Regions from separate parts of the Solibacillus sp. FSL W8-0372 genome, predicted to be linked through region 2. Evidence: a T-box and tRNA genes for the amino acid it is inferred to sense, from the RefSeq annotation. Region 2 holds a T-box; the other regions hold tRNA genes.
The links. The T-box of region 2 lies ahead of ileS (isoleucine--tRNA ligase). A T-box ahead of a tRNA ligase gene usually reads a tRNA of that ligase, here a tRNA-Ile.

Region 1: it has a tRNA-Ile gene. The T-box ahead of ileS (isoleucine--tRNA ligase) is inferred to sense a tRNA for this amino acid. The anticodon was not compared.
Region 3: it has a tRNA-Ile gene. The T-box ahead of ileS (isoleucine--tRNA ligase) is inferred to sense a tRNA for this amino acid. The anticodon was not compared.

The regions. Positions count from the first base shown of each region.
Region 1 is NZ_CP150204.1:2,891,331-2,894,579, reverse strand. It holds tRNA gene MKY13_RS14780 (tRNA-Leu) at 1-54, shown strand, start outside; tRNA gene MKY13_RS14775 (tRNA-Gly) at 100-174, shown strand; tRNA gene MKY13_RS14770 (tRNA-Leu) at 181-269, shown strand; tRNA gene MKY13_RS14765 (tRNA-Arg) at 287-363, shown strand; tRNA gene MKY13_RS14760 (tRNA-Pro) at 369-445, shown strand; tRNA gene MKY13_RS14755 (tRNA-Ala) at 454-529, shown strand; tRNA gene MKY13_RS14750 (tRNA-Met) at 555-628, shown strand; tRNA gene MKY13_RS14745 (tRNA-Ile) at 635-711, shown strand; tRNA gene MKY13_RS14740 (tRNA-Ser) at 732-824, shown strand; tRNA gene MKY13_RS14735 (tRNA-Met) at 871-945, shown strand; tRNA gene MKY13_RS14730 (tRNA-Asp) at 949-1,024, shown strand; tRNA gene MKY13_RS14725 (tRNA-Phe) at 1,030-1,105, shown strand; tRNA gene MKY13_RS14720 (tRNA-Gly) at 1,111-1,184, shown strand; tRNA gene MKY13_RS14715 (tRNA-Ile) at 1,198-1,274, shown strand; tRNA gene MKY13_RS14710 (tRNA-Asn) at 1,288-1,363, shown strand; tRNA gene MKY13_RS14705 (tRNA-Ser) at 1,375-1,465, shown strand; tRNA gene MKY13_RS14700 (tRNA-Glu) at 1,468-1,539, shown strand; gene MKY13_RS14695 (hypothetical protein) at 1,611-1,763, shown strand; gene MKY13_RS14690 (NUDIX domain-containing protein) at 1,730-2,233, shown strand; gene MKY13_RS14685 (MerR family transcriptional regulator) at 2,400-3,158, shown strand; gene MKY13_RS14680 (TraR/DksA C4-type zinc finger protein) at 3,225-3,249, shown strand, end outside.
Region 2 is NZ_CP150204.1:876,548-879,796, forward strand. It holds gene MKY13_RS04200 (RNA-binding protein) at 1-327, shown strand, start outside; gene MKY13_RS04205 (DivIVA domain-containing protein) at 423-968, shown strand; T-box leader at 1,036-1,255, shown strand; gene ileS (isoleucine--tRNA ligase) at 1,516-3,249, shown strand, end outside.
Region 3 is NZ_CP150204.1:2,895,015-2,898,263, forward strand. It holds tRNA gene MKY13_RS14800 (tRNA-Glu) at 528-599, opposite strand; tRNA gene MKY13_RS14805 (tRNA-Ser) at 602-692, opposite strand; tRNA gene MKY13_RS14810 (tRNA-Asn) at 704-779, opposite strand; tRNA gene MKY13_RS14815 (tRNA-Ile) at 793-869, opposite strand; tRNA gene MKY13_RS14820 (tRNA-Gly) at 883-956, opposite strand; tRNA gene MKY13_RS14825 (tRNA-Phe) at 962-1,037, opposite strand; tRNA gene MKY13_RS14830 (tRNA-Asp) at 1,043-1,118, opposite strand; tRNA gene MKY13_RS14835 (tRNA-Met) at 1,122-1,196, opposite strand; tRNA gene MKY13_RS14840 (tRNA-Ser) at 1,243-1,335, opposite strand; tRNA gene MKY13_RS14845 (tRNA-Ile) at 1,356-1,432, opposite strand; tRNA gene MKY13_RS14850 (tRNA-Met) at 1,439-1,512, opposite strand; tRNA gene MKY13_RS14855 (tRNA-Ala) at 1,538-1,613, opposite strand; tRNA gene MKY13_RS14860 (tRNA-Pro) at 1,622-1,698, opposite strand; tRNA gene MKY13_RS14865 (tRNA-Arg) at 1,704-1,780, opposite strand; tRNA gene MKY13_RS14870 (tRNA-Leu) at 1,798-1,886, opposite strand; tRNA gene MKY13_RS14875 (tRNA-Gly) at 1,892-1,966, opposite strand; tRNA gene MKY13_RS14880 (tRNA-Leu) at 2,012-2,096, opposite strand; tRNA gene MKY13_RS14885 (tRNA-Lys) at 2,114-2,189, opposite strand; tRNA gene MKY13_RS14890 (tRNA-Thr) at 2,196-2,271, opposite strand; tRNA gene MKY13_RS14895 (tRNA-Val) at 2,281-2,356, opposite strand; rRNA gene rrf (5S ribosomal RNA) at 2,365-2,480, opposite strand; rRNA gene MKY13_RS14905 (23S ribosomal RNA) at 2,668-3,249, opposite strand, start outside.

The DNA of each region.
Region 1 (3,249 bases), 1.9 Mb from region 2:
ACTTAGGATCTAGCGCCGCAAGGCGTGGGGGTTCGACTCCCTTCACCCGCACCATTTTAATTTTATATACTGTCAGAGTAAAAATATCTTATGCATTTTGCGGAAGTAGTTCAGTGGTAGAACACCACCTTGCCAAGGTGGGGGTCGCGAGTTCGAACCTCGTCTTCCGCTCCAAAAAATGCCGGGGTGGCGGAACTGGCAGACGCACAGGACTTAAAATCCTGCGGTGAGTGATCACCGTGCCGGTTCGATTCCGGCCCTCGGCACCATCTTTACAATATAATTTGCGCCCGTAGCTCAATTGGATAGAGCGTCTGACTACGGATCAGAAGGTTGTGGGTTCGACTCCTGCCGGGCGCGCCAAATTTCGGAATGTAGCTCAGCTTGGTAGAGCACTTGGTTTGGGACCAAGGGGTCGTAGGTTCGAATCCTGTCATTCCGACCATTATTTATGGGGCCTTAGCTCAGCTGGGAGAGCGCCTGCCTTGCACGCAGGAGGTCAGCGGTTCGATCCCGCTAGGCTCCACCATAAATATGTAACCAATAAAGATCCTGGCGGTGTAGCTCAGCTGGCTAGAGCATTCGGTTCATACCCGAAAGGTCGTGGGTTCGACTCCCTCCGCCGCTATCTTAAGGACCTTTAGCTCAGTTGGTTAGAGCAGACGGCTCATAACCGTCCGGTCACAGGTTCGAGTCCTGTAAGGTCCACCAGTTAAATCAATAGTTATTATGGAGGTATACCCAAGTCTGGCTGAAGGGATCGGTCTTGAAAACCGACAGGCGGGTAACACCGCGCGGGGGTTCGAATCCCTCTACCTCCTCCATTTATTTGCTGGGTAACTAAAACAGGGTTAAAGAAAATAGTATTATCGCGGGGTGGAGCAGTGGTAGCTCGTCGGGCTCATAACCCGAAGGTCACAGGTTCAAGTCCTGTCCCCGCAACCAAATGGTCCCGTGGTGTAGCGGTTAACATGCCTGCCTGTCACGCAGGAGATCGCCGGTTCGATCCCGGTCGGGACCGCCATTTGTGGGTTTGTAGCTCAGTTGGTAGAGCATTAGATTGAAGCTCTAAGTGTCGGCGGTTCGATTCCGTCCAAACCCACCATTTATGCGGGTGTAGTTTAGTGGTAAAACCTCAGCCTTCCAAGCTGATGTTGTCGGTTCGATTCCGATCACCCGCTCCAGTTTTTTAAATAAGGGCCTATAGCTCAGCTGGTTAGAGCGCACGCCTGATAAGCGTGAGGTCGATGGTTCGAGTCCATTTAGGCCCACCAAATAATTTATTATTCCGAAGTAGCTCAGTTGGTAGAGCATCCGGCTGTTAACCGGCAGGTCGCAGGTTCGAGTCCTGCCTTCGGAGCCATTTTATATTATGGGGACATACTCAAGAGGCTGAAGAGGCGCCCCTGCTAAGGGTGTAGGTCGCGTAAGCGGCGCGAGGGTTCAAATCCCTCTGTCTCCGCCATCGGCCCGTTGGTCAAGTGGTTAAGACACCGCCCTTTCACGGCGGTAACACGGGTTCGAATCCCGTACGGGTCATACATAAGAAGAGAAAAAAGCTAAGTACTGTTACACGTACTTAGCTTTTTTGTATATAAGGGGATGATGATTTGACAGAGCTTTTAAAAATATTTGATAAAAATTATAAAGAAATAGGTTTTAAACACCGTGAAATAATTCATGAAAGAGGATATTGGCATGAAGTATTCCATTGTTGGGTTATTGAAAAATTAACGCAGAGTGGCATATTTACTTTCAACTGAGAAGTAAATATAAAAAAGATTACCCAGGCCAATACGATATTACTGCTGCAGGTCATTTACTTTCTACAGAAACTGTTGAAGATGGAGTGCGAGAACTTGAAGAGGAAATAGGTATTACCGCTAAGTTTCCCCAATTAAAATCATTGGGAGTAATTCCATATAGTATCGAAAATGAATTAATAAAAGATAATGAGTTTGCCAATATTTTTGTTTTTGAGTTGGTAGGAGGGTTTGAGCAGTTTTCCATTCAACGTGAAGAAGTTGATGGAATGTATCGTGCTAAATGGGAACATTTTATGCAATTGGCTCAAGGAGAAGTGAAGGAGATCGAAGTGACAGTATTTCGCTATGAAAATGATGTTAAATTTTTTGAAATGAAAAATATTAATTTAAAACAAATGTCTACATTACCGCAAATGTACTTGAGTGAGTTAATTTCAAGATTAAAAAATTTTTTGGAAGCATCCTAAATGATTAGGAATGCTTCTTTTTTTTAGTGTAATATCGATTGATATATTTTGTTTTCAAAAATCATCCTTTCACAATTATATTTAAAATAAAAATTCAATTTATAACAAATTTTCATTGACCTTTACGTTACGTCATCCTTTATAGTACTTAATAAGAGGTGATGGCATGCTAATAAATGAGTTGGCAAAGTTATCAGGTGTAAGTGCACGAACATTAAGGTACTATGATGAAATTGATTTGTTAAAGCCTTCAGTGGTCGAGCAAAATGGTTATAGAAAATATAATCAATCTGATATTGATCGACTTCAACAAATTCTGTTTTATCGGGAGCTAGATTTTAAGCTAGAAGAGATTAAAAATTTATTAAACGATCCAAATTTTGAAGTAAAAGAAGTGTTAAAAAAACAATACGGGCTTTTACAAAAAAAGAGAAATTATCTCGATAATTTACTTGAGACAATAAATCAAACAATCAATATGTTGGAAGGGGATATTAAAATGACAAATGAAGAGAAGTTTAAAGTGTTCAAAAATAAATTAGTGGAAGAAAACGAACAAAACTACGGGCAGGAAATTCGTAAAAAATATGGTGAGGAACAAGTTGAAGCAAGCTACGGCAAACTGAAAAATATGTCAGAAGAACAATATGAAGCTATGCAGCAATTAGAGAAGCAGTTGTTTGAACGCTTAAAAGAAGCGATGGAACAAGGAGATACTACTTCAGCAATTGCTATGGAGGTTGCAGAGCTTCATAAACGTTGGTTAAGCTTTTCTTGGGCAAAATATACGAAAGAAGCGCATCTAGGATTAGCACAAATGTATATATACGATGAGCGCTTTATTTCCTATTATGATCAACAGGTTGGTAAAGGTGCTACTCTATTTTTGCATGATGCAATTAGTGCATATACAGCGATTAAATAAACCGAGAATGTTTTAGAAATCCTCATTTAGGTAATATTTAATTACCAGATAAAAGGGGGATTTAATATGAATAGCGATCAATTACAACAAT
Region 2 (3,249 bases):
GTGCATGCGGAAGTAGTAAACCCTGATACACCATATATTCTAAATGAGGAACAATGGAGTGAAAGTTCACACACAGTATCTTCGATGCGTTTAGATGTTGTACTTGCAACAATTACAAATATTTCACGTCAAAAGTCGCAAAGTTTAATTCAGGCCGGCAAAGTGAAAGTAAATTGGACAGTGCGTGAAGCGGTTGCCTTCGAATTACAGGAAGGGGATATTATTTCTGCGCGCGGCTATGGACGCATGAAAGTCATTATGACAGAAGGGCGTACGAAAAAAGATAAAATACGTTTGCAAGTAGGACGTTTAGAGCAAAAAGTATAAATTTTCAACTGTTTTTGGGGAAATATGATGTTATTCATTAGAGAAACGATTATAATACTCTTAAGAACATACGTAAAAAAGGAGAGTAGAACGATATGCCATTATCCCCTCTTGATATACATAATAAAGAATTTACGCGTGGATTCCGTGGATACGCTGAAGACGAAGTAAATGAGTTTTTAGATCAGATTATTAAAGACTATGAAATTATTTTGCGTGAGAAAAAGGATCTGGAAGAGAAAGTGAAAATGATGTCTACTCAAATGAATCATTATAATTCTTTGGAAGACACATTACAAAAGTCGATTATCGTTGCACAGGAGGCTGCGGGTGAAGTACGTCGCAACTCAGAAAAAGAGGCAAAATTAATTGTCAAAGAAGCCGAGAAAAATGCAGATCGTATTGTAAATGATGCCTTAACAAAAGCACGAAAAATTGCAATTGAAATTGACGAATTAAAAAAGCAATCTAAAGTTTTCCGTAATCGTTTTAAAATGCTGGTAGAAGCTCAGCTAGATTTGTTAAATACGGATGATTGGGATCGTTTGTTAGAATATGATGTCGATTTAACAGAAATACAGGATAATAATCGTCATGAGACAAATGAAGATAGTCAAAATGATGAAAATGCGGTCTATTAATAGTGGGGGCTTGACATTTCATCTAGCCTTTTCATATACTGAAAAATAATGAATAGGATGTATAATGCATCATGCGTTGACGGAGACAGTAAATTTAACATTGTGGTTTAGCGATTCGAGGACGGTGGGAGCTCGAACGAAGCAGGTTAAAATGAAAATCACTCCTGAGCTAAATAGCTGAAATTGAGTAAGCTATTTCGTAGAACACGACGTTACAGTGTCTAATGAGGCTATATTTTTAGCGAATTTAGGGTGGTACCACGAGACTAATGCTCCTCGTCCCTTTTTTATAAGGGATGGAGGGGCTTTTTTGTTGTTTAAAAAGTATCCAAATCCTTAAGAGCGTTAAAAAAATTATGATTAATATAGAATGCTAAATCATTTGCTTAAACGTTGATTGGAATGGAGGGGAGAGATGGAACGAATGCTAAAATCGTCACGTCCTGTGACAACGCATTCGTGACCAACATCGTGTTGGCCCCCGATCCGGAATGGAAATCAACAATGAGTTATCAGCAATCACTAAGATAATTAGGAGGAATTTTAAATGGTAGAGTATAAAGATACGTTATTAATGCCGAAAACCGACTTCCCGATGCGCGGAGGATTACCAACGAAGGAGCCGCAAGTTCAGGCACAATGGGATGAAATGGACATCAATAAATTGGTGTTAGAGCGCACAAAAGATCGTCCACACTATGTATTACATGATGGTCCTCCATATGCCAATGGTGATATCCATATCGGGCATGCATTAAACAAAGTATTAAAAGACATGATCAATCGTCAAAAATCGATGACAGGTTTCCATGTGCCTTATATTCCAGGGTGGGATACACACGGTTTACCAATCGAGCAGGCGTTAACAAATAAAGGTGTTAAGCGTAAAGAGATGTCGGTAGCAGAATTCCGTCAGCTTTGTGAAAAATATGCTTATGAACAAGTGGAAAACCAAAAGGGTCAATTCCGACGCCTAGGTGTACGTGGTGATTGGGAAAATCCTTATATCACATTAAAACCGGAATTCGAAGCACGCCAAATTGAAGTTTTCGGTAAAATGGCTGAAAAAGGCTATATTTACAAAGGTTTAAAACCAGTTTACTGGTCACCATCTTCTGAATCTGCACTTGCAGAAGCGGAAATTGAATATAAAGATGTTGAGTCGTATTCAATCTACGTGGCATTTGGTATTAAAGATGGAAAAGGAGTTGTTCCTGCAGATGCAAAATTTGTTATTTGGACAACAACACCATGGACAATTCCAGCAAACTTAGGGATTTCAGTGAATCCGGAATTCACATATGCTGTAGTAGAAGCAAATGGCGGCAAATATATCGTAGCAAAAGATTTATTAGATAAATTAGCTTCTACATTCGGTTGGGAAGATGCGCAAATTGTTCAAGAAGTAAAAGGCGCAGACCTTGATATGATTGTAGCTGAGCACCCAATTTATAAACGCGATTCATTAGTAATGGTTGGTGAGCACGTAACGGCTGAAGCTGGTACTGGATGTGTACACACAGCACCAGGACATGGTGAAGATGACTATCAAGTAGGTAAACAATACGGCTTGGATATTTTATCACCAGTAGATAACGGTGGTTGCTATACGGACGAAGCACCTGGCTTTGAAGGGTTATTCTATGAAAAAGCTAATCCAATTGTAATTGAAAAATTAAAGGAAGAAGGCGCGTTATTAAGCGTTTCTAAATTCCAACACTCATACCCACATGACTGGCGTACAAAAAAACCAGTAATTTACCGTGCAACACCACAATGGTTCGCATCTGTAGAAATGTTCCGTAACGAGTTATTAGATGCAGTTTCTGCAACTGATTTTACACCTGCATGGGGTGAAACACGTCTTTACAATATGATTCGTGACCGTGGTGACTGGGTAATTTCCCGTCAACGTGCATGGGGTGTACCAATTCCGATTTTCTATGCAGAAAACGGCGAACCAATTATTACACCTGAAACGATTGCACATGTTTCAAAATTATTCCGTGAGCACGGTTCAAATATTTGGTTCCAGCGCGAGGCGAAAGACTTATTACCGGAAGGCTTTACACATGAAGGTAGCCCGAACGGTAAATTTACAAAAGAAAATGACATTATGGATGTTTGGTTCGACTCAGGTTCATCTCACCAAGGTGTACTTGCTGAACGCGGTATGAAATATCCGGCAGACCTTTATTTGGAAGGTTCCGACCAACACCGTGGCTGGTTCAACTCGTCACTAATCACATCTGTTGCCATTAATGGTCATGCACCATATAAA
Region 3 (3,249 bases), 1.9 Mb from region 2:
TGTCTCAATTTCTAATAAAACCGATTACTTAGCATAACGAAATTTTAATATTTTTTCTCCTTTTTTTCAATAGTTGTTTTTATTTTTTATAAATATAAATCATATTTGTATATTATGAGTATTATTTTTGAATAATAAAATTTAAAATTATATAGAATTTTAACTACTATTAACTATACATTTTAAAAATTAAAATGTATTAATGTAATATACGGTGAGTAGATTTTTTATCAACTCACCCCTACAAAAGTTTTTATATTCGCCTGCTTTTAGAAAAGCTCCAATGGTGTTATTTCTGCATTATAACGAGGGAGAATACATCAAACACTTTGTTGGAAGGTTTATCTATAAATATACAATAAAAGTTTTCTAGAACATTGTTAATTCGAATAAGCAGTTATACAACCGGATTTATACTATGTTTATTCATTTGTCTCTTCTTACTATTATAGAAACATATTATTAAAATATACAAAAAACGCTAAGTACTTTTCTAAGTACTTAGCGTTTTTTTCTCTTCTTATGTATGACCCGTACGGGATTCGAACCCGTGTTACCGCCGTGAAAGGGCGGTGTCTTAACCACTTGACCAACGGGCCGATGGCGGAGACAGAGGGATTTGAACCCTCGCGCCGCTTACGCGACCTACACCCTTAGCAGGGGCGCCTCTTCAGCCTCTTGAGTATGTCCCCATAATATAAAATGGCTCCGAAGGCAGGACTCGAACCTGCGACCTGCCGGTTAACAGCCGGATGCTCTACCAACTGAGCTACTTCGGAATAATAAATTATTTGGTGGGCCTAAATGGACTCGAACCATCGACCTCACGCTTATCAGGCGTGCGCTCTAACCAGCTGAGCTATAGGCCCTTATTTAAAAAACTGGAGCGGGTGATCGGAATCGAACCGACAACATCAGCTTGGAAGGCTGAGGTTTTACCACTAAACTACACCCGCATAAATGGTGGGTTTGGACGGAATCGAACCGCCGACACTTAGAGCTTCAATCTAATGCTCTACCAACTGAGCTACAAACCCACAAATGGCGGTCCCGACCGGGATCGAACCGGCGATCTCCTGCGTGACAGGCAGGCATGTTAACCGCTACACCACGGGACCATTTGGTTGCGGGGACAGGACTTGAACCTGTGACCTTCGGGTTATGAGCCCGACGAGCTACCACTGCTCCACCCCGCGATAATACTATTTTCTTTAACCCTGTTTTAGTTACCCAGCAAATAAATGGAGGAGGTAGAGGGATTCGAACCCCCGCGCGGTGTTACCCGCCTGTCGGTTTTCAAGACCGATCCCTTCAGCCAGACTTGGGTATACCTCCATAATAACTATTGATTTAACTGGTGGACCTTACAGGACTCGAACCTGTGACCGGACGGTTATGAGCCGTCTGCTCTAACCAACTGAGCTAAAGGTCCTTAAGATAGCGGCGGAGGGAGTCGAACCCACGACCTTTCGGGTATGAACCGAATGCTCTAGCCAGCTGAGCTACACCGCCAGGATCTTTATTGGTTACATATTTATGGTGGAGCCTAGCGGGATCGAACCGCTGACCTCCTGCGTGCAAGGCAGGCGCTCTCCCAGCTGAGCTAAGGCCCCATAAATAATGGTCGGAATGACAGGATTCGAACCTACGACCCCTTGGTCCCAAACCAAGTGCTCTACCAAGCTGAGCTACATTCCGAAATTTGGCGCGCCCGGCAGGAGTCGAACCCACAACCTTCTGATCCGTAGTCAGACGCTCTATCCAATTGAGCTACGGGCGCAAATTATATTGTAAAGATGGTGCCGAGGGCCGGAATCGAACCGGCACGGTGATCACTCACCGCAGGATTTTAAGTCCTGTGCGTCTGCCAGTTCCGCCACCCCGGCATTTTTGGAGCGGAAGACGAGGTTCGAACTCGCGACCCCCACCTTGGCAAGGTGGTGTTCTACCACTGAACTACTTCCGCAAAATGCATAAGATATTTTTACTCTGACAGTATATAAAATTAAAATGGTGCGGGTGAAGGGAGTCGAACCCCCACGCCTTGCGGCGCTAGATCCTAAGTCTAGTGCGTCTGCCAATTCCGCCACACCCGCAGCAGACAATATAAAACTGGTGAGCCATGAAGGACTCGAACCTTCGACCCTCTGATTAAAAGTCAGATGCTCTACCAACTGAGCTAATGGCTCTCTAAATGGTGCCGGCGAAAGGAGTCGAACCCTCGACCTACTGATTACAAGTCAGTTGCTCTACCAACTGAGCTACACCGGCATTTAGAAATGGTGGAGGATGACGGGCTCGAACCGCCGACCCCCTGCTTGTAAGGCAGGTGCTCTCCCAGCTGAGCTAATCCTCCATATTTTTGCGAAGCGACGTCCTACTCTCACAGGGGGAAGCCCCCAACTACCATCGGCGCTAAAGAGCTTAACTTCCGTGTTCGGTATGGGAACGGGTGTGACCTCTTTGCCATCATCACTTCACTATTTTCGGCTTCCAATACACGGCGCTATCCTTCGTCAACTTCCCTCGCTCTTTCAGTCACATACTTAAGTACGCTCCTTCAATCACTCAGTCGTTTCCTCGACCAGCTTGTGTCTTGAAACCCTTAGAAAAAATATTCATTCTTTCAAAACTGGATAAACGTTTCATTGAATTGTGCAATAAAATGTGGTTAAGTCCTCGACCGATTAGTATTCGTCAGCTACATGCGTCACCGCACTTCCACCTCGAACCTATCTACCTGATCGTCTTTCAGGGGTCTTACTTACTTGCGTAATGGGAAATCTCATCTTGAGGGGGGCTTCATGCTTAGATGCTTTCAGCACTTATCCCGTCCACACATAGCTACCCAGCGATGCCTTTGGCAAGACAACTGGTACACCAGCGGTGTGTCCATCCCGGTCCTCTCGTACTAAGGACAGCTCCTCTCAAATTTCCTACGCCCACGACGGATAGGGACCGAACTGTCTCACGACGTTCTGAACCCAGCTCGCGTACCGCTTTAATGGGCGAACAGCCCAACCCTTGGGACCGACTACAGCCCCAGGATGCGATGAGCCGACATCGAGGTGCCAAACCTCCCCGTCGATGTGGACTCTTGGGGGAGATAAGCCTGTTATCCCCGGGGTAGCTTTTATCCGTTGAGCGATGGCCCTTCCATGCGGAACCACCGGATCACTAAGCCCGTCTTTCGACCCTGCTCGACTTGTAGGTCTCGCAGTCAAGCTCCCTTATGCCTTTACACTCTTC